Regions from separate parts of the Shewanella sp. NKUCC05_KAH genome, predicted to be linked through region 1. Evidence: predicted binding sites of a transcription regulator. Region 1 holds the regulator's gene; each other region holds the start of a gene.
The links. The regulator sigma-54, encoded in region 1, starts transcription at its own class of promoters, with help from an activator protein. The targets are predictions, from matches to a motif close to GTTGGCACGNNNNTNGNNT.
Positions count from the first base shown of each region.

Region 2: a site for sigma-54 is predicted at 7,114-7,132, ahead of KO533_RS05950 (P-II family nitrogen regulator). Genes of this name have one in related genera too.
Region 3: a site for sigma-54 is predicted at 3,106-3,124, ahead of norV (anaerobic nitric oxide reductase flavorubredoxin). Genes of this name have one in related genera too.

Region 1 is NZ_JAHKQZ010000030.1:6,559-16,838, reverse strand. It holds gene lptC (LPS export ABC transporter periplasmic protein LptC) at 1-510, shown strand, start outside; gene lptA (lipopolysaccharide transport periplasmic protein LptA) at 497-1,051, shown strand; gene lptB (LPS export ABC transporter ATP-binding protein) at 1,048-1,779, shown strand; gene KO533_RS20845 (RNA polymerase factor sigma-54) at 1,887-3,365, shown strand; gene hpf (ribosome hibernation promoting factor) at 3,394-3,681, shown strand; gene ptsN (PTS IIA-like nitrogen regulatory protein PtsN) at 3,684-4,127, shown strand; gene rapZ (RNase adapter RapZ) at 4,124-4,978, shown strand; gene KO533_RS20825 (HPr family phosphocarrier protein) at 4,965-5,240, shown strand; gene mgtE (magnesium transporter) at 5,485-6,849, shown strand; gene KO533_RS20815 (molybdate ABC transporter substrate-binding protein) at 6,929-7,765, opposite strand; gene KO533_RS20810 (OmpA family protein) at 8,031-8,720, opposite strand; gene KO533_RS20805 (transposase) at 9,393-9,626, shown strand.
Region 2 is NZ_JAHKQZ010000004.1:232,939-243,218, forward strand. It holds gene KO533_RS05915 (succinylglutamate desuccinylase/aspartoacylase family protein) at 1-321, shown strand, start outside; gene KO533_RS05920 (zinc transporter ZntB) at 424-1,389, opposite strand; gene KO533_RS05925 (YacL family protein) at 1,586-1,960, shown strand; gene KO533_RS05930 (response regulator) at 2,052-2,681, opposite strand; gene narQ (nitrate/nitrite two-component system sensor histidine kinase NarQ) at 2,674-4,509, opposite strand; gene nrfA (ammonia-forming nitrite reductase cytochrome c552 subunit) at 4,735-6,138, shown strand; gene KO533_RS05945 (hydrolase) at 6,293-6,835, opposite strand; gene KO533_RS05950 (P-II family nitrogen regulator) at 7,180-7,518, shown strand; gene KO533_RS05955 (ammonium transporter) at 7,529-8,779, shown strand; gene KO533_RS05960 (hypothetical protein) at 8,958-9,296, shown strand; gene KO533_RS05965 (hypothetical protein) at 9,424-10,280, shown strand, end outside.
Region 3 is NZ_JAHKQZ010000037.1:1,575-11,854, forward strand. It holds gene katB (catalase KatB) at 1-234, shown strand, start outside; gene norW (NADH:flavorubredoxin reductase NorW) at 350-1,516, opposite strand; gene norV (anaerobic nitric oxide reductase flavorubredoxin) at 1,509-3,038, opposite strand; gene norR (nitric oxide reductase transcriptional regulator NorR) at 3,265-4,872, shown strand; gene KO533_RS22185 (TMEM165/GDT1 family protein) at 4,923-5,477, opposite strand; cyclic di-GMP riboswitch class I at 5,888-5,987, shown strand; gene gbpA (N-acetylglucosamine-binding protein GbpA) at 6,111-7,556, shown strand; gene KO533_RS22195 (aromatic amino acid transport family protein) at 8,118-9,293, shown strand; gene KO533_RS22200 (S46 family peptidase) at 9,562-10,280, shown strand, end outside.

The DNA of each region.
Region 1 (10,280 bases):
CTTTACTGGCAGGTCCAGAACAAACACAGCGGTGATTCCGATAACAGAGTAAAAGATCAAAATACCCCAGATTTCATCGTTGAAGATCTGCGCAGTGTTGAGTTCAATGAGCAAGGACTAGTGAATAGCCGTGTGACGGCGAAACACATGGAACATTATGATTCAACGAATCAAACTTTCTTTACTCAACCTGTTTATCTTGTTTATCCAGACCAAGGTAAAGCACAATGGCAACTCAGGGCAGATCAGGGCAAGCTAAACAAGGAAACTGGCAAGGTTGTATTAGAAAATAATGTTATTATCGATGCCATTAGCCCAGAAGAACCGATTCAGACCTTGTCCACCAGTTATCTGGAACTCGATCTCAACACTATGATAATGACCTCTGACCGTACCATTTACGTCACAGGGAAAGATTTTAATATTCAAGGCCAAGGCCTTTATGCCGACCTCAACGCGCAAGAAGTGCAATTGACCAGTCAGGTAGTAGGAACATATGAAGCAAAATAACGTATTACTTGCCAGCCTAATGCTAATTATGAGCATGAGTGCTTTCGCGAAAGTGGGCGACTTAAAGCAAGAAGTCAAAATTAAAGCTGTGAGCCAAACTGCGGATATCAAAAACAACCAGATCATCTTCTTTGGTCCAGTTGAAGTTACCCAAGGCTCAATAAAAATCCAAGCAAATGAACTGCGTGCATTTTCCGCTGAAGGTGAAAATAGCAAAACTTTGGTCGCCACAGGCAACCCTGCTACGTATAGCCAGATATTAGACGATGGCCGTCCTGCATCGGCTAGCGCGAAAGAAATTCGTTACGATATGGCAAGCCGCACCTTAACTCTGAAAGGTATGGCGTCATTAGATCAAGCGGGTAGCCAAGTTACAGGCAATTTAATCCGCTATAACATGATTCAACAGAAATTGATGGCCGAGAGTACTGGCAGTGGTGACGATCGCGTGATCACTATTATTCAGCCAGAAAACTATCAAGATGATGCCAAATCAGATGCTCCAGCGGATAAACCTGTAAAAAAGCAGGACTCTAAATGACCCAAATCACCTTAAGAGCACAAAATCTGGCGAAAAGTTACAAGAGTCGCCAAGTGGTTAAAGACGTCAGTCTGACGGTAAAAACCGGTCAAGTCGTTGGCCTACTCGGTCCAAACGGTGCAGGTAAAACCACGACCTTTTACATGGTTGTCGGGCTAGTGAAGAGCGATAAGGGACATATCTTTATCGACGATGATGATTTAACCGCAGATCCTATGCATCTGCGTGCCCGCAAAGGCATAGGTTACTTACCGCAGGAAGCCAGTATCTTTCGTAAGCTAACTGTTCATGACAACATCATGGCCGTACTGCAAACTCGTAAAGAACTTAAAAACGAAGAACGAGAAGAAGAACTAGAACATCTGCTCGAAGAGTTTCATATCACCCACATCCGTGACAGCCAAGGCATGTCATTGTCGGGTGGCGAACGTCGTCGCGTCGAAATTGCGCGAGCTTTAGCCGCTAATCCTAAGTTCATTTTGCTCGATGAACCGTTTGCAGGCGTCGATCCTATTTCGGTTATCGACATCAAGAAGATTATCGAACAACTCAAAAGTCGCGGCCTTGGCGTACTGATCACAGACCATAATGTCCGCGAGACATTAGATGTATGTGAACATGCTTATATTGTGAGTCACGGAAACCTGATTGCCGAAGGAACTCCAGCAGAGATCTTAGACAATCAGCAAGTTAGGGCTGTGTACTTAGGTGAACAATTCAGGCTATAGTTAATCGAGCGAAGCCAATGGAGGCAATTTATACCGCCATTGGGCTTCACTCAAGATAATAATAAGCGACCTCATCCAACAATAATAACGTAGGGATCAGCGGTAACATGAAAGCGTCACTCCAGCTCAAACTGGGTCAACAGTTAACCATGACGCCACAACTACAACAGGCTATACGTCTGTTGCAACTGTCGTCATTAGAACTGCAGCAAGAGATCCAGCAAGCATTAGATTCTAATCCCCTTCTCGAGCTGGAAGAGGATCAATTCGACGCCACTAAAACCCCTGTAAACCAAACGCTATCCGATACGGATTTCAGTGAATCTAGCACTCTGCCACCAGAAAAAGACAGCTCCACCATAGACACGGCAGAGTCGCTAACCAAAGAATCCATGCCCGATGAGCTCCCCATGGACACCACATGGGATGAAGTGTTTACCGCCTCCCCAAACTCAGGCCCCGGCGGCAGTCGTGAAGACGATATGCCCTTCCAAGGCGAGACCAGTGAAGGTTTGTACGAACACTTAGAATGGCAAAAAAACCTCACGCCGTTTTCTGAAACCGATTTAGCCATTGCCACCGCCATTATTGATGCAATCGACGATCAGGGCTATCTCACCCAAAGCACTGAAGAAATTCTCGAAGCCATGGGCAATCCTGAAGTTGAGCTTGACGAAGTCGAAGCCGTACTCAAGCGCATTCAGCATTTTGATCCCATAGGCGTTGCCGCCCGCGATTTAAGTGAATGCCTGCTGATCCAACTGTCGCATTTCGCCGCTGATACTCCCAACCTAGAAAACGCCCGTATGCTGATCAAAGATCATTTAGATCTGATCGCCGCCCGTGATTTTAGGTTGTTGATGCGTAAGACTAAATTAAAAGAAGATGAATTAAGGGATGGTATAGCACTCATCCAAACCCTCAATCCTCGCCCAGGTTTGTTGATCACGCCCAATAATGACGAATACGTTATCCCAGATGTGTCTGTGTCGAAGAAAAATGGCCGCTGGGTCGTTGAGCTTAATCCTGACTGCATGCCCAAAATCAATGTAAATCAACATTATGCTTCTATGGCACGCAGCACAAAAAACCAAGCCGATAGCCAATTTATTCGCGGCCATCTGCAAGAGGCTAAATGGTTTATTAAGAGTCTAGAAAGCCGTAACGACACTTTGCTTAAAGTTGCTAATTGCATAGTGCAATATCAGCAAGGTTTCTTTGAGTATGGTGAAGAAGCCATGAAGCCTATGGTGCTTAACGATATTGCTGAAGCGGTAGAAATGCATGAGTCCACCATCTCACGGGTCACAACTCAAAAATACATGCATACCCCTAAGGGACTTTTTGAACTAAAATACTTCTTCTCTAGCCACGTCGGGACTGACGATGGTGGTGAGTGCTCATCCACAGCAATCAGAGCCTTTATAAAGAAACTGGTGGCAGCGGAAAACCAGAAAAAACCATTAAGCGATAGTAAGATGGCTCAACTTCTGGCAGAACAAGGGATCAACGTAGCCCGCAGAACCATTGCGAAGTACCGAGAGGCTATGCTTATTCCACCTTCTAATCAGCGTAAAAGTTTATAACCTACAGTGGATATCGGAGGACGTTTCTATGCAAATAAACCTAAGTGGGCACCATATCGAAATTACCGAATCGTTACGTGCATATGTAGAAGAAAAGTTTTCAAAACTTGAACGCCATTTCGAACAGATCAATAATGTGCACGTTGTGCTCAATGTTGAGAAAATGCAACAGATTGCCGAAGCGAGAATAAACCTCATAGGTGGTGAAGTTTTTGCTACTTCAGAGCATGCTGACATGTATGCCGCTATAGACGCCCTGATTGACAAGCTTGACCGTCAGGTTATTAAACACAAAGAGAAGTTAACAAAACACTAATAATGGAACTTTGTACCATACTGCGGCCGGAGTGCACTACCTGCGCCACTCCGGGCAGCAAGAAAAAGGTACTGGAACTCATCAGCGACTTAGTCGCTGCCCAGTACCCGACCCTCTCATCTCAAGAGATATTCGAAAGCCTAGTGGCGCGCGAAAAGATGGGGAGCACAGGTATAGGTAACGGCATCGCCATTCCACATGGTCGACTAGCCGATATAGATCAGCCCATTGCCATACTCATTAAGTGTGAAGAGCCGATAGCATTTGATGCTATCGATAAGCAACCTGTTGATATTTTATTTGCACTACTGGTGCCTGCAGACCAATGTCAGCAGCACTTAAGTACCTTGTCTTGCATGGCCGAAAAGCTGAGCGACAAGCAAATATTAAAGCAATTACGCAAGACGCATGATGAAACGGAACTCTATCAGGTAATCACTGGATGAAACTGGTCATAGTGTCGGGCCGCTCAGGCTCAGGCAAATCTGTCGCCCTTAGGGTACTCGAAGATCTCGGCTATTATTGTGTCGATAACCTTCCCTTGCCATTGATTGGCAGTTTGCTTGAGCAACTCAAAGGCAGTAACGATCTCGTCGCCATCAGTGTCGACGTGCGTAACATGCCTGAGCAGGATAAGGTCTTAGTAAAACAACTCGCTAGCCTACCTCCAGATACTGAGTTAACGAGCTTCTTCCTTAACTCCAGCGATAAAATTCTGCTCAAGCGTTACAGCGAAACCCGCCGTTTGCATCCTTTGTCGAAGAGCCGAGTCTCTTTGCAAGAAGCGATAAAGCTGGAGGGGAAACTGCTCGAGCCTATGTCAAAACTGGTCGATCACTACATAGATACGTCGAATTTGAATATCTATGATTTAAGCGACCAAGTCCGACAAATTCTCCTTGGTAGTGTCGATAAAGAACTCGTGATCAACTTCGAGTCCTTTGGCTTTAAGCACGGAATGCCCACCGAAGCCGACTTTATGTTCGATGTACGCTTTCTACCTAATCCCCACTGGGAGCTGGCGCTGCGGCCATTGACTGGTTTAGATGAACCCGTAGCTGAGTTCTTAAATCGCCAACCACTGGTCAATAAGTTCATCTGGCAAATCGAAAATTTACTGGAGACTTGGCTGCCGCACCTTGAGCGTAACAATCGCAGTTATTTAACTGTGGCCATTGGCTGCACAGGTGGACAGCACAGATCGGTTTACGTCGCAGAGCAATTGGCCAAACGCTTTAGTAACGGTAAACATAAAGTGTATGCCCGTCATCGAGAGCTCAACAATGCCAAAGCTTGAACGTCAGATAACTATCTGTAATAAGCTCGGTTTACATGCCCGTGCCGCCACTAAGTTGGTGGTACTGGCTTCCGAGTTTGATGCGACCATCACCTTAATCCAAGGCGATAAACAAGCATCGGCCGCCAGTGTGCTTGGCTTGCTGATGCTTGAAACTGGTATGGGTAAAACCATTAAGCTGATCGCCGAAGGCCCAGATGCAGAGCCGGCTCTCGATGCCATTTGTGCCTTAATCGACGCTAAGTTTGACGAAGCCTGTTAGTTTCACTTCACACTAAGCACTTCATCGTTAGTTTCACTTCATGTCTAGTTTAAAAAACTTGTCATTCAGACATGGCAAAACATTTGTCGCTCGACGATACAAGCTACTGGCGATTACACTAGCGGTCATTGCGCTGGCCTTACCTTAGCCGCCTTAATCTGTGTCATCGACTGACGCTTAGTCACCGCTAAATCCTAGCCTAACACCAAGATCTCAAACCAATTTGCCGCACAATGGAGGACAAATGCCCGTAGATAATGCAGAAAACGATCACACCGGACATAGTCTTGACCAGTTAAACCAAGCGCTTAGCAGCGGCATGTTTGTACACGTGCGTAATATGCTGCAAAAAATGGCCGCCTCAGATATCGCGCTGATCTTAGAATCATCACCGCCAAATGCCAGACAAGTACTGTGGCAGCTCATCGATCAGGAACAAATAGGCGACATACTCGATGAGTTGAGTGAAGAACTCAAAGACCCACTGATCCGCAGCATGAGCCCTGAGCGAGTCGCGAAAGCGACAGCAAGCATGGACACCGACGATCTCGCCTATATTCTGCGAAGTCTTCCCGACGCCGTTTACAAACAAGTGTTGCAGTCGATGACGGAGCAAAATCGCCTGAGGGTAGAACAAGCCCTATCTTATCCAGATGAGACCGCCGGCAGCTTGATGAATACAGATACAGTCACCTTAAGACCCGATGTGAATATCGATGTGGTGCTGCGCTATCTTCGGCAAAGGGGCAACCTACCCGACACCACAGATACCTTATATGTGGTCGACAAACAGGACAAAGTCCTTGGCGGGGTTAGGCTGGCAGATCTGCTGACTTGCGCGCCAAGCACCACAATTCGCAATATCATGGATCCCAATATTCAAAGTATTCCGGTGAGCATGTCCGACAGCGAAGTCGCGCAGAAATTCGAACGCAATGACTGGGTATCGGCACCTGTCGTCGACTGTGATGGTAAGCTGCTCGGACGTATCACAATCGATGACGTAGTCGATGTTATCCGCGAAGATGCTGAACATTCCATGATGGGTATGGCGGGGATGGACGGAGATGAAGATACTTTTGGTCCTGTGCTAAAAAGTACCCTACGTCGCTCGCTCTGGCTCACTATAAACTTATTCGCCGCCCTGCTTGCCTCGTCGGTCAGCAATATGTTTGAAGGCACTATTGAGCAATTTGCCACTATCGCCATCCTAATGACGATTGTCCCTAGCATGGGCGGTGTTGCCGGTAATCAGACCTTAGCGCTCGTGATCCGCGGTATTGCTTTAGGCCATATCGGCCAAAGCAACGCTCGCTGGCTTATCGGTAAAGAGCTATCGATTGGTTTTCTCAATGGTTTGATGTGGTCGATTTTAGTCTTTGTCGCCGTGTGGCTATGGAAGGATGATATGGCACTGGCGGGCTTAATTGGTAGCGCTATGCTGATCAATATGACAGTAGCTGGGCTTGCAGGTGCGAGTATTCCATTGATTTTAAAACGACTTAAAATCGATCCTGCTCTCGCTGGCGGTATGGTGCTCACCACAGTCACTGACGTGGTTGGCCTGTTCGCCTTCCTCGGGTTAGCGACGCTCTACCTGATGAACTAACGCTTTAACAGTTTGAGCTAATAACAAAAACGGCACCTCAAAGGTGCCGTTTTTTATCCCGCTGGAAAACTAAAGAAGGCTATTTTGCCGGAGGTTGAAAACCATAACTGCTCAGAATCGCTTGGCCTTTTGTCGATAGAATAAACTCAGCTAACGGCGTAGCGGCAGTATTAGCGCCTTGTAAAACCAGTAAACCATAGTCGGCACCCACGGCGAGCTCCTGCGGTAAGTAGATGATTTGTAAACTCGGCACCTCTTTTTTAGCCAGCACAGCATTAGTGCAATAGGTTAAAAAGATATCCGCTTGCTTGTTTTCCATCACCCAGCCATAGGGGTTGCGATCTTTAGGCGGTTTAACGCTCTCAGGGCCGCCCGTCAGTTGTAATGCCTTGGTCTCTAACGCGGCTTTCGCATTGGGTTTTACCGCTTCGGCCTTAGCAAAAACGGCCCAGGCATAATCACCCGCTGGGTCGGCTTTCGGGGTTGAGGTACCGACTTTAACCTTAGGATCTAACAAGGTATCGAGTAACGTCGCACTCATCACCTGAACTGTGTCTTGAGCAATGGCGCAGAGTTGATTACGGGCAAACATTTGCACCGCTTCGCCCTGACCCGAATCCACTAATGCCTGTGGATGTTTCATATTCGCCGAGGCAAAGATATCGACTTTCTCGCCCTCTTGAATGCGTTTTAACAATAAACCTGAGGGTGCATATTGCGCTACAACACTCATTTGCGACTGTGCTTGATAAGCAGCAATAATATCACTCATCGCAGCCTTTAAACTGCCTGCGGCGCGCAGTTCTATCGGCGCGACTCCTGTGGTCAGTTCGGCTTTCATCGGCACTCCTTGTACAGCGGTCACCATGATGACAGGACTTAAACTCAAGGCTACTAACACATTTTTGCTTATCATAGTCATATTCTCCTTTAGGCACTAAAAGTCATTCTTGTGACTTATTCCCATACAGAACGTGAAATCGATAAAGGGATCAAGCTGAAGTCATCCCAAGGTAATTAGCAGTGATATGTTTGTGGTGCAGGTCACTCAAGGTGCGCTTCATAAAGGACAAATTGTCTAATTGAAGCACGGCAAGCTAATCACTCAATTAGCCCACCACTGAAAACAAAAAAGTCGCCCCTGGCGACTTTTTCAGCGAGAACTTTGTGCTTAGACCAGACTATTTACCCGTTGGTATTAGTACGATCTCAACGCGGCGGTTTTGTGCTCGGCCATTTGCATTGGCATTTGATGCAATAGGACTCGCTTCACCCATACCTTTTGATTTTACACGGGCAGAGGCAACGCCTTTACTCATCAAGTAATTACCCACTTCGCTAGCACGGACCTGTGACAGACGTAAATTGTAAGAGTCTGAACCACTGCTGTCGGTATAACCTAATACGTTAAGCTGCGTTTTGCTGTATTCCTTGGCCACAACCGCCACTGAGTTCAGCACACGTTTAGCACCGTCGCTTAACTCGGTTTGATCTACGCCAAAGGTCACTTCATTAGGCATATTCAAAATGATGTTATCGCCGTTACGGGTCACACTCACGCCCGTTGAGGCTAATTGTTGGCGTAATTTGGTCTCTTGCACATCCATGTAATAACCAATACCACCACCGACTGCAGCGCCCGATGCGGCACCAATTAAAGCACCTTTACCGCGGTCGCTCTTGCTCGAAGATACCACTCCAATTGCGGCACCCGCGACGGCACCAATCAATGCGCCACTAGTCGCTTTAGCGGTTTGTTCTTCGTTTGAATAGGGATTGATTGTTGTACAACCCGATGCAACTAGCGCGGTCGTCAATACCACTATGGCTAACAGGGATGGTTTAGATTGCACTGCCTGAAAACACTTCATCATTTATAACCTCTTTATATGATTGATGACTGTGAATACCGCTCAAAAGGGCAAGAAATATCACGTCCATTAGGTAATACGAATGACCTAGGGATTGCCACAAAGCAGGCAGTATATAAGCAATTGCGCTGGAGACAATCCTTTATCCATCTTCAATTATGCTAATCCAGATTTTAGTCAGCAAAGATACAGATTTCGGGTTTAAATCATGGCTTGTACCAGCCAATTTAATATCAAGTCTATGGCACCGAAATAGTGCACCTTGCACCTTTATTGGCAGCACTAAAAAATAACGCCGCTTTAATCGAAGGCGCAATCCAATGATTTAAAAGGTTAAAATAAAAATTAGAATATTGGCACGAATTTTACATACTACTAAGTGAGTAGACAGTCAGACGCGGTAAACATCGCCGAAAACTAGAGTCGACTTCAACAGGATTAATCCAAATTAAATGGACCTATCGAGACAGAAAATGGGCTCGAGTATTTAGGGTCATGAAGGAGGAAGTATGAAAAAGATCATGAACTTTATCGCACTATGTCGCCACGAATGGATTTGTCTGCGCCATCTAGGTCTGAGCCAGTGGGATTTAGAACAGCGTCACTATCATCAATAAAAGGCAACGCAAACGGTCATATTTTGGTTCGAAGGCAGTAAAAGAGGGAACGCTCATGGGAATCGCAGAAAATAGTCTCAAGCTACATGTTATCACCGAGGTTAAAGTACAAGGTCGCTTACTGTCGGATGTTGCACGTCAATACGGTTTATCTGCCAAGGCAGTCTACCAATGGGTGCGAGAAAGCGATCTGCAACCCCAGCAAAGAGAATGCGCATTAATGAGTGAGATTGCCCAGCTACAGAAAAAAATTAAACAGCTCAATCATGAACTACGCACGATAGGTTAGCCTGTACAACAAGCTAAACGTGCCCGAATAGACAAGGCCGGACGAGATTGCATATCGCCCTGCTGATAACGCTAACGATGTAAAAGATGTGCTAACAACAATAATAACAGCGCCCTTTTTAGTCCGGCCTTGTCGTCCAAATTGATGAACCCAGCGAAGATTGGGAAATAGTATTAACAGCAATAAACGGATAGGGACAATGCAAAAGTTTCGGCAAGACTAGGGAGGGAGTTATCTCCCCCAAGATCAAATATGTGAATTGTGCTCCCCCAAGTCATGAACATATTTCTCTCTCTGGCCTTGTCATTTTATTCACAGGATCAATGATGATCCAGCACTGCAATGAGTGTAGTGCGCCAAGGAAGGCCGTGATTGGTATTACATAGATTGACTGAAGAGTGACCAAGGTTTCGGCAAGGATTGAGGGAGTTGTCTTCCCCAAAGATTAAATATGTGAATTGTGCTCCCCCAAGTCATGAACATATTTCTCTCTCAACTCTTGTCCTTTTATCACACTGTTCGATGATTGCTAGCTTGTTTGTAGCAACAAGGATGGCCCCAGCTTCCATCGGGGATTAAGCCAAGGATTGGCTAACGCCAAAAATTAAATAACAATAATAAAATCAATAACAAAAATAATAATTCACTTAATTT
Region 2 (10,280 bases), on a different contig from region 1:
AGCCACCGAGGCGTGATCGCTGAAACCGTTGCGCCCGCTAAAATGCCGCGCTTTGGTTGTTATCTAAAAGACTATAAAAAATATCACGCGCCAAGTTCTGGTTTAGTGGAATACCTTGCACCTGTGGGCGAGCCATTAGCTGCGGGGCAGCCCTTAGTGAATTTACTGCGTATGGATTTATACGGTACGGCGGATGAGCTAAAAACGGTTAGTTTGCCGCAGGACTGCGTGCCGATTTTGCACTTTGCTTCGGCATCAGTGCACCAAGGAACTGAGCTTTATAAAGTCATGACTCATGTGTTTGAGTTACCAACGACATAATCGCCCGCTTAGAGTATAAGCATTAGCCCATAACAATTAGTTTATGGGACTGAGAGAAAACAACGCCAATCCTAATCGATTGGCTTTGTTGTTTTAAGGTGGCTATAACCACTTAAATCGATAAAACAGCGCCATTTGCAGGGCGACGAGTGAGATTAATATGCCGCAGAAGGTGGCGAAGGCCCAAGTGTTGTCCGCGCCCGGTATCCCGCCAATATTGACCCCAAGTAAGCCTGTTAAAAAGCCCAACGGTAAGAAGATTGCTGACACTAAGGATAAGAAGTATAAGCGTTTGTTGAGTTGCTCCGACTGCTGACTGAGTAATTCTTCTTGAGTCACATTAGCCCTATCGCGCAGGGCATCGAGATCTTCAATGGTGCGGATAAGTTTATCGTTTGTTTCCCTCAGCTTGAGTCGCTCAGTATCTTTAAATAGGCTGAATTGCTCGGAAATCATTTTCGAGAATGCTTCGCGCTGTGGGGCTAAATAGCGGCGAATGGCTACAGTTTGACGGCGCAGTTCGGCGATATCGGTACGTAAGTCTTTCACATTGCCTGAGACGACTAGCTCTTCTAAATCAGAGAGCTGTTCTTCCAATTTATCAATAAACTCGACTTTACGATTGGTCAGTCGCTCACAGATTGCGACGATAAAGTCCCCCGTAGTTGTAGGCCCATTTCCCTCAAGGATCAACTCGGCGACATCTTTGACCGACTGTAACTCGCGATCGCAGGTGGAAATGATCCGCTGTTTATCGGCATAGATACGCACTGCCACCATGTCTTCGGGAGCAGAATTGGGGTTGAGGTTAACGCCGCGTAATGCGAGTAATATGCCTTCACCTGTAATCACAGCGCGGGGGCGAGTGTCTTGGGCGAGTAGGGCATCACTTTCGACCTTAGGCAGACCGCTATTGAGTATCCAGTGGCGTGCCTTTTTATTGCGATAGCGAAGGTGTAACCAGAGTAGGCCATCCTGAGGATCCCATTTTTCGATCTGTTCTAGGCTCAAGGTGGAACCCGCTTGGGCGCCGCTGAGCACTAAACTGTAGATAAACCCTTCGTGCATATCGCATTCCATTTAACTTTCAAAATCATCCAAACAAACTAACTGATTTTGTCATGAAAATGAAGTCAGTACTTATGCTTAACGACATGAGACAAACGTAAATTGACATAAATTTGATGTGCTGAGGGATGCAAGCAACTTAGCCAAGGATAGGTTAAAATTAGCATTAGTAGGCTTAGATCAAAGAGACAATAAAATGGAATACGAATTTCGGCGTAACAGTTTAACTGGCACTTTTTTGGCTAGCTTTAGCATGGATCATGAAGTGCTTGGGCAATGGTTTACGGAAGAATTAGGGACTGAGTTAGCTAAAATTCAGCAAGTGTTGGGTGTGATAAAAGAAATTCAAGCCGATAAACGAGGTTCATGGCGTCTTGTTGGTAATGATTTTACCTTAGAGTTAGAGCGTGAACAGGCGCGAGTCTTTGCCAATACCTTAGGCTTTGAGCAAGAATATGAATTAGAAGAGGCTATGTCACTCTATGATGCTGAGTCAGAAGCTTATTGTGGCCTTGAGGATTTTGAGCAGGCGCTATTGAGTTGGCAGCAATTTATTGAGAAAGGTTTGTAATCATTTATTTAATCTCTATTTGATAAAAACATAAAGGCAATCATGGGATTGCCTTTATTGTTTGCGCGATACCAAGCTCATTTTTGTATCTTTAATGATTCAGATAGCGCACCGCCATTTCGGTTCTCGATTTAGCATTGGCTTTACGCAGTAGGTTTTTCACGTGCACTTTAACAGTGCCTTCACTAATGTGTAAATGCTCTGAAATCATGCGATTACTTAAGCCTTCCGCCAGTTGCTGTAGAATTTGCAGCTCCCTTGGGGTTAGGCTCGAAATCCATTCTTGTTCATCGGTCGCATCTTTAAGTTCGTAAAGGTATTCCTCGACTTCATCGCTGATCACCCTGTGGCCAAGCATGGCATTTTTGAGTTTTTCGAGCAGCAAATCTGGCTCAGTATCTTTAAGCAAATAGCCGTCGGCTCCAGCGCGAAGTAAACGGATAACATCCTGTTTTGCATCGGAAACGGTGAGAATTACTATGCGTGAGGTAACACCTTCTTGGCGCATGGCGTTGAGGGTATCTAAGCCTGTCATGCCTTTCATATTCAGATCGAGCAATATGATGTCGGGTTCATCGGTGACCACTGCGGTTAATGCGTCTAAACCACTACCGGCTTCGCCAAATAGGCTGAAGTCAGGATCTGAAGCGATGAGTTGGCAGATGCCTTTGCGCAAGAGGGGATGGTCATCGACCACTAGTACGGAATAAGGTTTACCCATTTGAAGGCTCCTGTTGAGATGGGAAAATAAGCGTCACTCTAGTGCCACTTGACCCTTTGCTGTGCTGCATAAGGTTTAATGGGCTGTTAGGGTTGAGTGCGTCGTCTTGTGCATTGCATCCTTGCTCAGTCGTTGTTGCCATAGCAGGTTTAAATCTCTTTAAATCATTGTCGCTGAACACGACTTTACCTGAAAGCTTACTGGCTCGTTCATGCATTATACCTATGCCAAAATGTTGATCTCGTTCTTTTAAATGTCCAATACCTATGCCGTTATCACAAACATCAATATTGACCATACCCTCGTCATCCTTATAGCAATAGATGTTAATGAGGCTGGCCTCGGCGTGTTTGATGGCGTTTAACGTTGCTTCTCGCGTGATCTGCAGTATGTGGATGTGCTGCTTTGCCTCTAGCCATTGTGGCGCAAGTTTATAGTCTAAGGTTATCTTTATATTCGTCTTTGTCCTGAGTTGCTCAAGCATAGCCTCTAAAGCACTTTTTAGATCGGGCTCTTTAATTGTGAGCCTAAAGGTGGATAGTAACTCCCTGAGCTGCACGTAGGCAGTGCTTACACCTTCGTTGATTTCGGTTAACTGCGCCTCAATGATTGGACTGCGGCAACTGCAATCTAAGTTTTTGCGTAATAAGCTAATTTGGATTTTTAGGAAAGATAGCACTTGACCCAAAGAGTCGTGCAGCTCCCGGGCAATCACGCCACGTTCCTCCATTAGCGCCAGTTGCTGTCTTTGCTCTGTGGCATTGTGGATCACGATTGAGCGCGTCAACATAATTGCGAAATTGTTAAACAAGGCGATATTGGGTGTTTGGTCGGCAATTAACTCTAAATAGCCTAAATTAGCCTGCTCAAATTGCAGTGGGAAACGGGTGCTCTCTTGAGTCATATCTGGCCAACCGCCATCGGCCTCAATCACTTCTAACTCTTGCTCTGGGTATTGAATGATGAGTCTTAGGTAGTCGAGTGATTCATAGCCTTTTAACTGATTCAGCGCCGCTTTAAGAGCTTTGTAATCGAGTTTATTCGCGTTTAATGTCAGTAGGTTATCATATAAGAATGCCAGCTCGTTGTTGGCCCTTGTCAGCGCTAGGGTTTTTTCTGCTACCTGCGATTCTAAGTTGCCATAAAGCGTCGCGAGTTCCTTCGCCGTTTTTTGTAGGGCATGGGTCAGCGCTGTAAGTTCAATGTATTCGGTCTCGGGCATTTCAATTTCAAAATTACCCTTAGAAATGGTATTCGCCGACTCCATCAGTTTTTGCAGTGGGATCACCACTTTCTTCTTTGTAAAACGCACGGCCACAAAAGCGATAATGAGCATGACGCCTAAGCCTAATATTTGGCTGGCGGCAAGGAGCCTGAGTTTAAAGGCGGCGTAGTGCTCCATCTCAAGCACCAGTAAATCTATGGTATCAACAAAGTCCTTCAGTGAGGCGACATAATCGCGGGAGTTTTCTTGTTCTATGTAGTGTTTCATCACCAGCCATTTATCGATGACAAGCTGATATTGAGCGGCAATTTCTGGTGGACTAAACCAACTTTCCGAGGGCTTTAATGTGTCGGAATAGAGCGTATTTTCGAATTCGGTAATTTTATCCTGTGCGGCCTCACTGCCTGAGTTGGCGTAAAACATTAACCGATAGCTTTGCATCCTCAGCGACCCTGAGGCATTAATCGCCTTGGCGTCGCCTAAGCTGTAGGACAAATTGATGATAGCAAAAGTCGATAAACTACTAGAGAGCAGAATAAGTACTAACATTAATCCTAAGATTTTTGAGGTGAGACTACCTCGTTTCATTAATCCGCTGTTCATTTTGATGGCCGCTGTTATGGCACTTTGCAGTGGTTTTTACATTAGAAAATAATGTAATACATTAACAAAAGTATAGAAATGTGAACAACAACACCTTTACATTTTGATCTAGCGCAAACTTCAACCTAGATACCCCCTAAGAGGTATATTTTTAGCAGGGTTAAATCACTAAGTTTGACCATGGAGATGTCGTGATTTACAACAATAATGCAACACGGAGATGAGATGATGAAGAAGATGACAGGTAAGTCCTTTGCACTGAGTGCACTGGTTGCCGCCAGCTTCATGGCAGCGGGCGCAATGGCGAGTGATAAAACAGAGCCTCGCAACGAAGTTTATAAAGATAAATTTAAGAATCAATATAATAGCTGGCATGATACCGCAAAGAGTGAAGAACTTGTCGATGCGATTGGGCAGGATCCTAATATGGTGATCCTGTGGGCTGGCTATGCATTCGCAAAAGATTACAACGCTCCTCGCGGCCATATGTATGCCGTGACCGACGTGCGTAATACCCTACGTACTGGTGCGCCGAAAAATGCGGAAGATGGTCCATTGCCTATGGCATGTTGGAGCTGTAAGAGCCCTGATGTACCTCGCTTAATTGAAGAGCAAGGTGAAGATGGCTACTTCAAAGGTAAATGGGCTAAGGGTGGCCCTGAAGTCACTAACACCATTGGCTGTGGTGATTGTCATGAAAAAGGCTCACCAAAACTGCGGATCTCTCGTCCTTATGTAGACCGTGCAATGGATGCTATCGGTACGCCATTTGATAAAGCTTCGAAGAAAGACAAGCAATCTATGGTGTGCGGTCAGTGCCACGTTGAATACTATTTTGAGAAAAAAGAAGACAAAAAAGGTTTCGTCAAATTCCCTTGGGATATGGGCATAACTGTTGACCAGATGGAAGTTTACTACGACGGTATCGAGTTCTCCGATTGGACTCATGCGCTGTCTAAAACACCTATGTTAAAAGCGCAACATCCAGAGTATGAAACGTGGAAACTGGGTATTCATGGTAAAAATAATGTCAGTTGTGTTGACTGCCATATGCCAAAAGTGACTAGCCCTGAAGGTAAGAAATTTACCGATCATAAAGTGGGTAATCCATTTGACCGTTTCGAAGAAACCTGTGCAACTTGCCATAGCCAAACGAAAGAATTCTTAGTTGGCGTCACTAATGAACGTAAAGCTAAAGTTAAAGAAATGAAACTGAAAGCGGAAGAGCAATTAGTGAAAGCGCACTTCGAAGCTGCTAAAGCGTGGGAATTGGGTGCAACTGAAGCTGAAATGAAGCCTATCTTGACCGATATCCGTCATGCTCAATGGCGCTGGGACTTAGCGATTGCTTCCCATGGTGTTGCAGCTCACGCACCGGATGAAGCATTGCGTATTCTGGGAACTTCGGTAAGTAAAGCTGCTGATGCTCGTGTTAAGTTAGCGCAATTACTCGGTAAAAAAGGCATCACAGATCCTGTTGCGATTCCTGATATCTCTACTAAAGCTAAAGCACAAGCAGCCTTAGGTATGGACATGAAAAAGATGAATGCAGAGAAAGAAGCATTCAAGAAAGACATGTTACCTAAGTGGGATGAAGAAGCGAAAAAACGCGAAGCCACTTATAAGTAGGTTTTAATCAATCGCGGTTGAGTTTTCGATATGAGCTAACCCCTCATGCAAACAAAAGCCCTCGCTGACTCAGCGGGGGCTTTTTTATGAAAAAAATATCGAGTAATGTCAGGCGTTGCTCATGCTGGCCGAGTGAATACCACGGGCTAAATCGTTATTTAATCAGTTTTAATAACGCCCTAAACCGCTCGCCTTGGGCTTGATGTTGTAATTCAAATAATAGCGATTCCACGTTAGTTAATAGGGCGCCTCTGGCCGTCATCATTTGGATCCCGAGTTGTTTATTCTCAGCACTGCGTGACGATACGCAATCGGCGACTAAATGCACCGAATATTGCTGTTCGATAAGGTCACAACAGGTTTGGTAAACACACACATGGGTTTCAATACCCGCGAGTATGACGTGTTTGCGATTCGTCTTAGTTAATGCCTTTGCAAACGTGTCACAGTGCCAGCCGCTAAAATGCTGCTTAGCAATGGGTGAGCTGGTTTTCGCAAGTAAGGTTTGCAGCTCAGGGCTAGTTGCTCCGAGTTTATCGGGTAGCTGTTCTAACCACAGTATTGGAATTTCAAATAATTGTGCGCCTTGGATTAAGGTCTGTAGTTGTTGATGCAGCTTGTCACTGTTATCCATGATTTGTGCAAGTTTTCCTTGCACATCGACGATAACGAGAACACATTCTTCTGGTTTTAACATCGGGCCTTCCTTCTGCGCTTGATGATTGTCTTAGTGATGATCTTCGCTTTTGTCTAAGAGCTTGTGTTGTGATGCTCAGATTTCATCTCGATTTACGCTTCCCCCAGTAGACCCTAATTTAACCTTGTTACCAATAGGCCTAAGGTCGAATAGCTGTCGCACTTAAACTGCTCACTAAAAGAGTGCATCGCACCAGTTAGTGCTCGATTATGGTGCGTTTTTAACCTTAAAAAATAGTGTTAAACAATTTAAACCATTAATAATCAATAGATTAAATTGTTGGCCTAATGATTGAATTACCTTTGATACAAGTTAATAACAATCGCGTTTTTTTGGAGGTCAGGATGAAACTAGTCAGCGCTATCATCAAGCCGTTTAAGTTGGATGATGTCCGTGAAGCTATCGCCGGAATTGGTATTGAGGGCATGACGGTGACCGAAGTGAAAGGTTTTGGCCGTCAGAAAGGGCATACAGAGTTGTATCGCGGCGCCGAGTATCAGGTGGATTTTTTGCCAAAAGTAAAACTAGAAATTGCCACTAAGGCTGAAAATCTCGACATGTTGATTGAGGCGATTACCACTGCGGCCCATACGGGGAAAATTGGTGACGGTAAGATCTTCGTCGTTGATTTAGAACATGCTATCCGTATCCGTACGGGTGAACTTGATACTGAAGCGCTATAAGGGGCTGACAATGGAAGAATTAACGAAATTAGGCGGCACAGTCACTGAACTACGCTTTGCACTCGATACCTTTTACTTTTTGATTTCTGGCGCTTTAGTCATGTGGATGGCGGCGGGATTCGCTATGTTAGAAGCGGGTTTAGTTCGCTCTAAAAATACCACTGAAATTTTAACTAAGAACGTTGTGCTGTACGCGATTGCCTGTGTGATGTATCTGTTGGTTGGCTACAACATCATGTATGTGGATAACACTGAAGGTGGCTGGTTACCGTCAATTGGCACCTTAATTGGTTCGCAATCAGCAGATGCGAGCCATGCATTAGAATCTGACTTCTTCTTCCAAGTTGTATTTGTGGCAACGGCGATGTCAATTGTCTCTGGTGCTGTGGCGGAACGGATGAAGTTGTGGGCTTTCTTGTTCTTTTCTGTGGTGATGACAGCGGTTATCTATCCAGTAGAAGGTTATTGGACTTGGGGCCAAGGTTTTATCGCTAAACTGGGCTTTGTAGACTTTGCTGGTAGCGGTATTGTGCATATGACGGGGGCGACCGCGGCGATTGCTGGCGTAATATTACTCGGTGCGCGTAAGGGTAAATACGGGCCTAATGGTCAAGTGAATCCTATTCCAGGCTCTAACTTGCCAATGGCAACCTTAGGTATGTTTATTCTGTGGATGGGCTGGTTTGGCTTTAACGGCGGATCGCAATTAATGGTGTCGGATGCGGCGAATGCAAGCTCAGTGGCGAAAGTGTTTGTGAATACCAATACTGCAGCGGCTTTTGGTGCCATCTCAGCTCTTATCGTGTGTAAGATGATTTGGGGTAAAGCGGATTTGACCATGATCCTTAACGGTATTTTGGCTGGATTAGTGGCGATTACAGCAGATCCTCTCTCGCCTTCATTGTTAATGGCGGGTGTGATTGGTTTAGTGGCGGGCGGCGTGGTGGTGTTCTCGATTGTGGGCTTCGATCGCATTAAGATCGACGATCCCGTCGGTGCGATTTCAGTACACGGTGTGGCTGGTTTCCTCGGCTTAATGTGTGTGCCATTATCCAATGCCAATGCAACTATTACCGGACAGTTGACGGGCGCAGCGATCATTTTCACTTGGGTATTCTGCTCATCATTTGCTGTCTGGTATGTGATTAAGATAACCATGGGGATCCGTGTGACTGAAGAAGAAGAATACAACGGTATGGATGCTTCTGACTGCGGTATTGATGCCTATCCTGAGTTTGTTACGGTCAAAAATGCGGGCTGATTAAACTTGCACATTAATGCGTGATTCACCTTGATGCTTAGCTTGGAACGAGGGATAGTGAAGCAGAGCCTAGGCTCTGCTTTTTTATGGGTAATCACTGTGATTGAAGTTTAAGCACAGGGTAATAAGCTTAATTACTGAGTAATTCTGTTTTATTGCATAAATTAAGGAGTGTTCTATGAGATTGAATATAAAAACAATAGGTCAATTTTTGCGACTAAGTCTTATCGTCATTTCTGGCTGGATATCGGTTTCTGCCTTTGCAGGAGAAGTGATCGTTAATCGCTCAAGTGAGCCTGTCGATGCCTTTGCCGTGCGTGATCAAGTGCTCAAGGATTTTGAATGGCAGGAGTCGCTTCGTCGCCAGCAGCAAATCCAAATTTTGCAGGCTTTACCCTCAGGTTGCGTTACGGTCATGAAACCCTATCGACATTTTACCTGTGGGGAGCATAACTATCGGCCGTATGATTATCAGCAGCGTGAGTTATACATAGAAGTTGACCGACCTTCACAATAGTTAATTCGTTAAATTATTTGCAATTATTTTCAATCGATCGCGATTATCATTTTTTGTAACCATTTTATGTCGTCTTTTTCGCCATTTGTAATAAGCTCAAATAGGAGCTAATGGTGTGGGAGGACGTATGTCGAAACTATTCCGAGCCGTATACTTGAGTACGATCTTGATCGTTGTATTCAGCCAATTGTTTGCTTGTAGCTCGACAACCATTGAGCCTAATCCGTCGGATCTTGAGTCGTTACTTGCCGATTCACTGTTTACCCCTGTGGCCGATATTCCTTCTGTTGCGGATATCTTTTATCTGCCACCCGAGGTCGTGACAGACGTAAAACGTCGCTATGGGATATACACTTTGTCACACAATAACAACATGTTAGCCAATGAATGGTTAGCTAGTTATATCAATGCGAGTCAAACCAATAGCGCTAACATTGATTTTCGATATCAAGATAATCTGACCCAAATTGCCCGTGAAACCTATGCCCAAAGGGCGGGTAATTGCATGTCTTTAGTGGTCATGACTTCTGCGTTAGCGGACATATTGAATGTGAGTGCTGAGTATCAAGATATCGCGATAGAACCGGTATGGGATAAGCAAGGTGATTTCTATTTAATCAATGGGCATGTGAATTTACGCTTACTTCCACCTGAAAACGCACATTCAGTTTATGTGTCATCTACCGGAGTTTTAGTGGACTTTATGCCAGAGCGAGCTCTACGGGGATACGGTAAAACCCAAGTGGATCGGCAGACCTTAATCAGCATGTTTTACAACAATATGGCGGCAGAGTCTTTGGTGAACGGTGATTTAGACAGGGCCTATGCCTTGATTAAAGTGGGTTTAAAAGTCGGCCAGTTTGTTCCTTCACTCAACACGCTCGCCATTATTTACCGGCATAAAGGTGATGAAAAGCGGGCCGAACAGGTTTATCGCTATGCACTCAAGTTTGATGCGAAAAATCTGACAACGCTTTATAACTT
Region 3 (10,280 bases), on a different contig from region 1:
CCATTGCGTTTAGAAGGTGAAGCGGCGCGTTACAGTCGTTATAACCAAGACGATTATACCCAAGCGGGTAATTTGTATCGCATCTTCTCTGAAGCTGAGAAAGCGCGCCTAGTGGCAACAATTTCGGGTTCATTAAGTCAAGCGAGTTTAGATGTGCAGCAACGTATGGTGGCGCATTTTACTCAAGCCGATGCGGATTACGGACAACGTATTAAACTGGCATTAGGTCTTTAAACTATTGCTGTTGCGAATGTTTGAATAATAGTAGAAACGATAAAACTGAGTAGAAAGCCTCTACTCAGTTTTTATTATCAGCGACAATAATATTAACATTCTCGTTAATGTGCTCTTAGGCCGCGATGAGTGCCGCGTTAGGGCTATTTAGCTGCTTTAACAATCCAAATGCTTGCTGCATTTTATCCTCGGTTACGATAAATCCTATAAATGTTTCATCCACGTCGAATGCTTTAATACTGCTTCCTTGAGCATCAATATCGACTTGCCAGCGATGGACGCCATTCACTGTTATACCGCTGAGTTGCATAGGTAACAGTGGCGTTTTCACTTTAATGAGCATGGCGGGAAAATTCACTGCTGTCGGTTGGTTCAGTAATGTGTTCGCCAGCGCATTGGCGCTCAGTAACGCAGGTTGCAAATAGGCCCTATTTTGGCCGTTGATTTGGGCGCAATCACCTAGCGCATAAATATGGGCATCGTTGGTTTGTAAGTATTCGTTAACGACGATACCTTTATTGACCTCTAGCCCCGCATGCTGGGCAAGTTGGCTGTTAGGGAGAAGTCCCGCTGCACAGATAACCGCATCACAAATAAACCGCTGGTCATTATCTAGGCACACAGAGATACTGCCATCTTGGTGTTGCAGTTGGCTGACTCGGGTTTGCAATTGCACTGTGACGTTATGCTGCGTTAGTACAGCGGTCAGTTTGTGGCTTAACATTTCGGGTAGCATATTCGGCATTAAGCTCGCTTGTGGATCGACCAAAAATACTTGCTTACCTGCAGTTGCTAAGTCCATTGCCAGTTCAACTCCGACCAAACCAGCACCGATAACCAGTACTCTCCTCGCACCATGGATGTCTGCTTCGCAGGCCTGATACTCCATTAAGCTGTTAACTGTATGGATGATATCGACGCCATCCCCCTCTATAGGTGGAATAAAGGGCCGTGCACCTGTGGCAAGCACTAATTTTTTGTACGCAATTTCGCGTCCTTGATGGCAACATACTACCTGACGAACTTTATCTATTTTTATGACTTCACAGTGATTTATCACATCAATTTGTTGCTCATGTGCAAATTCAGTCGCGGTCAATTTTATGAGGTCTGACGCCATTTTTTTAAGGCTAAACACATGGCTTAAATCTGGTTTATGGTATTCGTCACCAGAGTCGGCTGTGATAACTGTAATCGGTTGTTCGCGGTTTAAACGTCGCAGTGTTTTGACTAGCTGATATGCCGCGAATCCACTGCCGATAATGACGATTGGCTTAGGCATTAGTCACCTCATTTTTTATGACAGCGAAAACGCTTTTACCTAGGCCACATTCGGGACAGAGGAAGTCTTCGGCCACTTGAGTCCAAGGTGTGCCAGCAATGATATCTTGATTAGGTTCTCCTTTTTCAGGGTCGTAAACCCATTGGCAAACGGTGCAAATCATTGATTGTGTATCATTTAATTCGCACGCTTTTGTTGCAATCGGTGCAGTCATAGGGACGTTATTAGTAGCAGTATTTTCAGCTGTTTGACTGGCCGTGGTGGCTTGGCTAGGTTTTGACATGACTTGATTAATGATAGAGCGACTATTAGCGCTATCGAGGGGACGCAATGCCCATTCTCGCGCGATTCGCTGGCCGTGCTGACGGCATTCTTGCATCGCATCACGATCGGGACGCCATTTGACTTTTAATCCCACTGAAGTTTCGAAACCAGCATCCATCAAACGAGTGTGAATTCTATCGACTGCGCCGCCATTCCAGCCATAACTACCAAAAGCTGCCGCCTTTTTATTGCGAAAACGCAGGCCCGTGATTTCTTCAAGCATGGCGGCAATTTTAGGCATCATCACATTATTCATGGTGGATGAGCCGACTAAAATACCTTTTGACCTAAATGCCTGTGCAAGGATTTCGTTTTTATCATGACGTGCGACGTTATACACTTTTACCGCTACATTGGGGTCAACATCATGGATACCTTGAGCAATACCGTCGGCCATCATGCGAGTATTATTGGACATAGAGTCGTAGAGAATCGTGATGCGGTCTTCTTGATAAGCGTCGGCCCAAGCTAAATATTGGTGAATAATTTGGGCTGGATTATCACGCCACACAATGCCGTGTGAAGTTGCGATCATATCTACAGGTAAATTAAAGCTTAATACTTCGTGAATTTTAGCCGTTACTAGGCTGCTAAAGGGCGTTAAAATGTTTGAGTAGTACCGTAGGCATTGCTCCATTAATTCATTTTGATCAACCTCATCATTGAATAAATGTTCATCGCAATAGTGTTGGCCAAAGGCATCGTTACTGAATAAAACCGCATCTTCGGTGAGGTATGTCATCATGCTATCTGGCCAATGCAACATAGGTGCTTCGATAAATATCAGTTGCTTACCATTGCCTATTGCTAAACTATCACCTGTCTTTACGGTAATGAAATTCCATTCTGGGTGGTGGTGATGTCCTACAATGGAGTCGACCGCATTTTCACTGCAGTAAATTGGTGTGTTAGGAATTTTGGCCATTAATGCAGTCAGGGCGCCTGAGTGGTCTTCCTCTGCATGGTTCATCACAATATAGTCTATGTCGGTTAAATTAATTTCAGCTTCAAGATTTTGTAAGAATTGCTGGCTAAACCGATGATCAACTGTATCAATTAACACGGTTTTTTCTTCACGGATAAGGTAGCTATTGTAGCTTGTGCCTTTAGTTATCTTGTACTCAGTACCATGAAAATCTTGCACTTCCCAATCGCGTTGACCCACCCAGTGGATATTGTTTTTTACATGAATAGTCATAAATACACCTGTGATAATTAATAATGAATGCGCTACGTAAATCTTGCTTATTTAGTTAAATCTCTTATTGCACTCACCATGCCAATATTTTAAGGTTTTGATTTTTATTGGTATTAGCGTATTTCAACATTTTAAATCACTTGCTGATGTCATAATGACAATTTGATATTAGTCAAATTGACATTACACTGTTGTCAATATGACTTTATTTGACTGTGGATGTGCTATGAGTGCCCATGCTGATTTAACTCAGTTAGCCTTAGATTTAACTGTCGGCGTGTCGACGCAAGACAGATTTGAGCGTTTGTTGGCAGTGGTCAGGCGGCGTGTCAATTGTGATGCTGCGGCATTATTGGCATTTCGGGAGCAGCAATTTGTCCCCTTGGCGATAGATGGGCTCTTTGCCGAAGTGTTAGGGCGGCGCTTTCAAATTAGTGAACATCCGAGATTAGAGGCTATCGCCCGTGCTGGCGATGTGGTTCGTTTCCCGGCCGACAGTGAACTTCCTGATCCGTATGATGGTTTAATTCCACATCATAGTGCGAACTTACATGTACATGCTTGCATTGGTTTACCACTAATCGCGAACGATCGCTTAATTGGGGCGCTCACCATTGATGGTTTCAACCCTCATCAGTTTGATGGTTTTAGTGATAGCGAGTTGCGTGTGATCAGTGCACTGGCCGCAGCCAGTCTTAATACTGCGTTATTGATGCAACAGCTAGAATCCCAAGTTGTTGAAGTTTCCAATGGCACAGAGGTGCTCAATCGTCCTGCTAGTCAGCAGGAGATCATAGGGCAATCCACACAGATCCAATCGCTAAAGCAGCAGATAAGTGCCGTGGCAGGCACTGATTTATCGGTATTAATTACCGGCGAAACTGGCGTGGGTAAGGAGTTAGTGGCCGCGGCGATACATAATCAATCGACCAGAGCCGATAAATCACTTATCTATTTGAACTGCGCTGCATTGCCGGAGTCCGTCGCCGAAAGCGAGTTATTTGGACATGTAAAAGGGGCATTTACGGGGGCAATCAGTCATAGGCAAGGCAAGTTTGAACTCGCTGACAAGGGGACCTTGTTTTTAGATGAAATAGGGGAGCTTCCCTTGGGGCTGCAAGCTAAGTTATTGAGGGTTTTACAATACGGTGAATTACAGCGAGTGGGCAGTGATAAGAGCCTAAAAGTGAATACTCGGATTATTGCTGCCACTAATCGAATTTTGCACCAAGAGGCAACGGAAGGGCGCTTTCGTTTCGATCTTTACCATAGGTTGAGCGTATTTCCTATCCACGTAGCACCATTAAGAGAGCGTGGGCAAGATATTGTCATGCTGACAGGTTTTTTTCTTGAACGTTGTAAAGCGAAGTTAGGACTCACCCATATCAATATCACACCCGCAGCGCAGCAGTTATTAGAGCAATACACATGGCCGGGTAATGTGCGTGAGCTAGAGCATGCGATACACAGGGCTGCGGTGTTGGCGAAAGCCGAGCTAAAAACGACTTACATCAGCTTAAGTAATAAACATTTTCAGCTCGATTCTTTGATGAATCAAGCACACAGAACAGTCGACGAAGATAGGCCATCAGATGCCGCAACGCCAGCCATTGAATTAGCATTTAGGTCTGAGTCGGCCTGTCGTGAGCGACAATCGCAAGATAATTCTAGTGTTATGCTGGGGCTTAAGGCTGCGACTGAGAGATATCAGCGTCAACTTATTCGTCAAGTTTTAGCCGCGAATCAACAAAATTGGGCTGCGTGTGCAAGAATATTGCAAATCGATACAGGTAATTTGCACCGACTTGCAAAACGGTTAGGTTTAAAAGAATAAAATATTGCGTGAAGAGATTTTATTCTGCAGCAAAACCCCTGCCTCGATTCTTAGAAGAACAGTGTTGCTACGCCTAAGAGTGCGAACAATACGGCGCAGCCACGGTGTATCCACAACATAGGCAATTTTTCGGCGCTGAAGTGGCCTGCGATCACTACGGGTACGTTAGCAAGCAGCATGCCTAAGGTTGTGCCTGCAACCACCATAGTTAATGAATCGTATTTTGCGGCTAATACCACAGTTGCGATTTGCGTTTTATCCCCCATTTCGGCGATAAAAAACAGGATAAAGGTGGCGAGAAAGGGGCCCATTTTATAGAAACGGCTCTCTTCTGCATCGACTTTATCGGGGATTAACACCCAAAGAGCGATCGCGAAGAAGGACGCAGCCACTAAATAACGTGCAAGATCTGGGCTTACCCAGTTAATGGCCCATTGACCAATCCAAGCTGCGGCAAAATGGTTAAATAATGTCGACAGTAAAATACCTAAAATAATGGCGGTTTTATTTTTAAATCTTGCGGCGAGGATTAGTGCAAGCAATTGAGTTTTATCACCAATTTCGGCGATAGCAACCGTAAAGGTTGAGGCAAGTAGGGCTTCCAAGTGTGATCCTTTAGGGGTGGTTATGACATAAGCACAATAAACCGTCCACCCCTAGGTGCGGTCATTGTGCTCAGGTCTTGCTGGACAAATCTATGATTTGCTGTGAACACCATGGCATGTTGCCAAGTATGTTGATGTTCACCCTAGATGACGATGGCTCGAAATCCAGTTAGCTACTCCCCCGAAGCGAGGTGGGCATTATACCTAGGTAAGATTTAGTTTCAAGCACGAGTTTATAACAGTAGGTGCTGATAAATGTTTGACGGGTGTCAGAAAAATACCGATCCACATTCTGTAACTTAATGAATATAAATGAATTATTTTTTGACAACGTTGTCTTTTGTTGCTAATTTAGCCAAGTCATTTCTACTTAGTTACATACTGTTAACTCGTAGTGACTCAATGATAACGACTGTATTTGGCAAACTAATTGAAAAGTTAGGACGCAAAGCTTCCGGTCTAAGGTTGTAAATGGATTTTTTAGTGAACTAAGATAGCGGAGTTGCCGCAGAATTCGATTTCTGTGAAAGATAAACGACTGCTGTTTAATGCTGTTGTTTGCCCAAATACCACTTTTATATCTAAGCCTATCATTATGTTTAGGATGATAGGCAATCAATGGAGTGCATTAAAGTGGCAAATCCTACTGTTTTTTCCCCTATTTCTAAATTGAGTTTATTGGCCGCGGCAGTAATGGCGACGAATGCGTTTGTGAGTATCTCTGCGCAGGCGCACGGTTATGTTGTGGCACCTGAATCGCGTTCATATGCCTGTAAAACAGGTAAAAATGCCAATTGTGGTGCGGTGCAATGGGAGCCACAAAGTGTTGAGGGGCCATCGGGTTTTCCTGAATCAGGTCCTGCTGATGGCAAACTGGCGAGTGCTGGCAATGGTGCTTTTTCACCTTTGGATGAACAAAGTCCGAGCCGTTGGGCAAAGACGGATATTAAAGCGGGCTGGAATAAGTTCAGTTGGCAGTTCACAGCAAACCATGTCACCCGTAATTGGCGTTACTATTTAACTCGCCAAGATTGGAACCCAAACCAAGCTTTGAGCCGAGCGAGCTTTGACTTAGCCCCCTTTTGCGTAGTTGATGGTGGTATGGAACAGCCGCCTAAGTTAGTGACCCATGACTGCTACGTGCCAGAAGGTCGCAGTGGTTATCAAGTGATCTTGGCCGTGTGGGAAGTGGGAGATACGACGAATAGTTTCTACAATGCTATCGATGTGAACTTGGGCTCGGGTCCTATTGTGCCGAGTGAATGGCAAGATGTGGGGGATATCAATCCGTCACTCGATCTAAAAGCAGGCGATAAAGTGATGACCCGGGTGTTTGACGCTAATGGTGAGCAAGCGGCTAAGCAAACAGTCATTACCATTAGCGATGCGACTCAAGGTGATAAACAAAATTGGCCTTTCCTATTAGCAAGCGCGATTAATGCCCAGCAGTCCCAGTTAAAAGCGGGACAAAAAAATGCATCGGGTGTGATTGAGCCTGTGTATGGCAAAAACGACATTTTTACAGCGAAAAACTCAGGTATTGAGCGTGTCGAAGTGGGATTTGATTTAGCACCTGCTCCGGGCAACAGCTTAGAAGTCACTTCACTTGCCGACGATTATCAAATTATCGATGGTGCGGCGAAGGTCAGCTTTGATGTGACCAGTAACGCCGAGATGCTAGTGTCAGCGTATTTGTTTAGCCATGATGGCACAGCGTCAGGTTTTGTGAGCCAAACTGTTAACAATACCAGCGCGAGCTTAGTGTTAGACGTCGTTGAGCCTAAAGCTGGGCATTATCATTTGCAGGTAAAAGCTGAGCCTAAACAAGGTGATGTTATTCAGCAGAACTTTGATCTCTTCTTAAAGGATCAAGCTCCTGCACCAGAAGCTGATTTTGTATTCCCAGCAGGCGTGAAAGGTTACGTTGCAGGTACTACAGTGTTACAGCCTAAAAATGGCAAAGTGTATCAATGTAAGCCATTCCCTTATAGCGGCTATTGCGTGCAGTGGTCGGCTTCTGCCACAGGATTTGAGCCAGGTGTTGGCGCTTCTTGGGCTATGGCGTGGACTGAGCTGTAAATTAACTTTTTGAGCTAACCTAGCTTCAAAAAGGTGTCATTGGGCTTAAACATATCCGTGTGTTTAAGCCCTTTTTGTCTGCATCGGATGGAAAAAGACCGGCTTTATTTTGATTCGAGCCTAATACAAGATTACAGGTATTCTCAACAAAGGTAGCGATTTTGTTGGCTTGTATATTTTCGTTTATCACAGCGCTATTAAGTTGTTACCGTACCGTTTGCTACCCTTCTTTGTTCACAACTGGCTTGCCCACTGGGTTTGGCTCTGTTAATGTCCCAAACTATCTATTTAATCGATGCTTATATCGGTACATTAATTTGGGCTATCACAATTGAAAGTCATGCCATTTTTCAATAATCGATTTAGTTAGCCTCAATGGCTACTGGGTTGAAACATTCAAAAGCTATTGGGGCCAATTGATCTGCTAGGTCGAGATCTGATTGGATGCTTTAAGTGATGTGTCGCTTATTTCGATTTAAGACGCAAGGCTTTATCGGTTCAAATCTTACTCAAATAAAATAATAATTAATTATTGAACAGGACTATTGTGTGAATTCAAAAATGTTAGGCTCGATCGCCATCGTTGCCGGGACAGCCATTGGCGCAGGTATGTTAGCGTTACCTTTAGCCACAGCGGCTTTAGGTATTATCCCTGCCTTAGTGTTACTCGTCGTTATTTGGGGCGTGTCCGCCTATACCTCATTACTTATGCTCGAAATTAACTTACGCACTGGCGTGGGGGATAACGTGCATGCTATTACGGGTAAGTTACTGGGTAAAAAAGGTCAAATAATTCAAGGTGCTTCTTTCCTGAGTTTATTATTTGCCTTGACCGCGGCTTATCTCACCGGCGGCTCTTCGTTATTAGTGCTTAAAGCGAAGAACATGTTCGATATCGTGCTCGATAATCAAGTCGCAGTGTTGTTATTCACACTGGTGCTTGGTGGCTTTGCGGCGCTAGGTGTTGCTTGGGTCGATAAAGTTTCACGTTTCCTATTTTCGTTAATGATTCTATTGCTCGTGGTGGTGGTATTATTTTTATTGCCCGAAGTCAGTATTGCTAGCATGGCAACGGGTGCGATTACCGAGTCGATGACCAGCAATTGGATGGCGGCAATTCCCGTGGTGTTTACTTCGTTTGGTTTCCACGTCTGTATCGCCACCTTAGTGCGTTATCTTGATGGCGATGCGGTATCACTGCGTAAGGTGTTGTTAATCGGCTCGACGATCCCACTTGCTTGTTATGTTCTGTGGTTATTGGTGACTTTAGGCACAGTCGGCGGATATGAGGTGAATAGTTTTGAAGGTTCACTACCTTCACTCGTCACGGCATTGCAGGATATTGCTCATACGCCTTGGATCAGCAAATGTATTTCATTATTCGCTGACTTAGCTTTAGTGACCTCATTCCTCGGTGTGACCTTAAGTTTATATGACTTTATCGCCGAATTAACTCGCGCCAAAGAAACGTTTGCCGGCCGTATTCAAACTTGGTTACTGACCTTTATTCCGCCTGTTTTGTGTGCCTTGTATTTGCCTGAAGGCTTTGTGGCGGTACTGGGATTTGCGGCCGTACCATTGGTCGTGATGATCATCTTTTTGCCAATTGTTATGGCACTGCGTCAACGTCAGTCGCAGCTCGGTGGTTATCAAGTGTCTGGTGGATCTGTTGCGTTAGTCATTGCTGGTTTGTTAGGTGCCGTGATTGTGGGGGCCCAGCTATTTGTTGGGATCTAATTCATTGCGATAGGTGGTTTTTTTTAGCGAACGCGTCCGGGTAACTTTGATTAAATGTATTTGCTTTGTAAGCGAGTTTTTCAGAGTCTGTTATAGAGAGTGTCGCATGTGATAAAGTCAGGCCCCGGCCTGACTTTTTGCTTTTTAGGTTTTAAAGCGAGTGATGTTGGGTTTTAGCACAGTTATTTAAAATTAAAACAACGCTATTAAAACGAGAAAATGGCCCAGCTTGCGCGTGGCTTCATTCACATAAAACGGACTTAACACAATGAAAAAATGGTTACTCACAGTTGCCGTGGCCGCTAGTTTTGGCGCACAGGCTGACGAAGGTATGTGGCAGCCCCATCAACTGCCTGCTATGGCTGATGAGCTAAAAGCAAAAGGCCTTGAAATTGATGCAAAATCGATTTCTAAACTCACCGAATTCCCGATGAATGCCGTGATAAGCCTTGGCGGTTGCACTGCATCATTTGTATCGCCAAAGGGCCTAGTCGTGACTAACCATCACTGTGCCTATGGGGCGATTCAATACAACTCCACTCCTGAGAAAAATCTGCTGCAGGATGGTTTTTTAGCTAAGACCTTCGCCGATGAATTACCTGCGACCCCTGGCTCACGTGTCTATGTGACTGAAGATGTCACTAATGTCACTGAGCGAGTTAAAAACGGGCTTGAAGGTAAAGTGGGCAGCGCCTTCTATCAAGGCGTTGAAAGCCAAGAAAAAGCGTTAGTTGCTGAATGTGAAAAAGAAGATGGTTACCGTTGCCAAGTGTATAGCTTTCACGGTGGTCTCGAATATTATCTGGTTAAACAATTGGAAATCCGTGATGTGCGTTTAGTCTATAACCCAGCCGCGAGCGTGGGTAAATACGGCGGCGATGTAGACAACTGGATGTGGCCACGTCACACAGGCGATTTTTCTTTCTACCGTGCTTATGTATCTAAAGCGGGTAAACCCGCAGAATTTAGCAGCGACAACGTGCCATA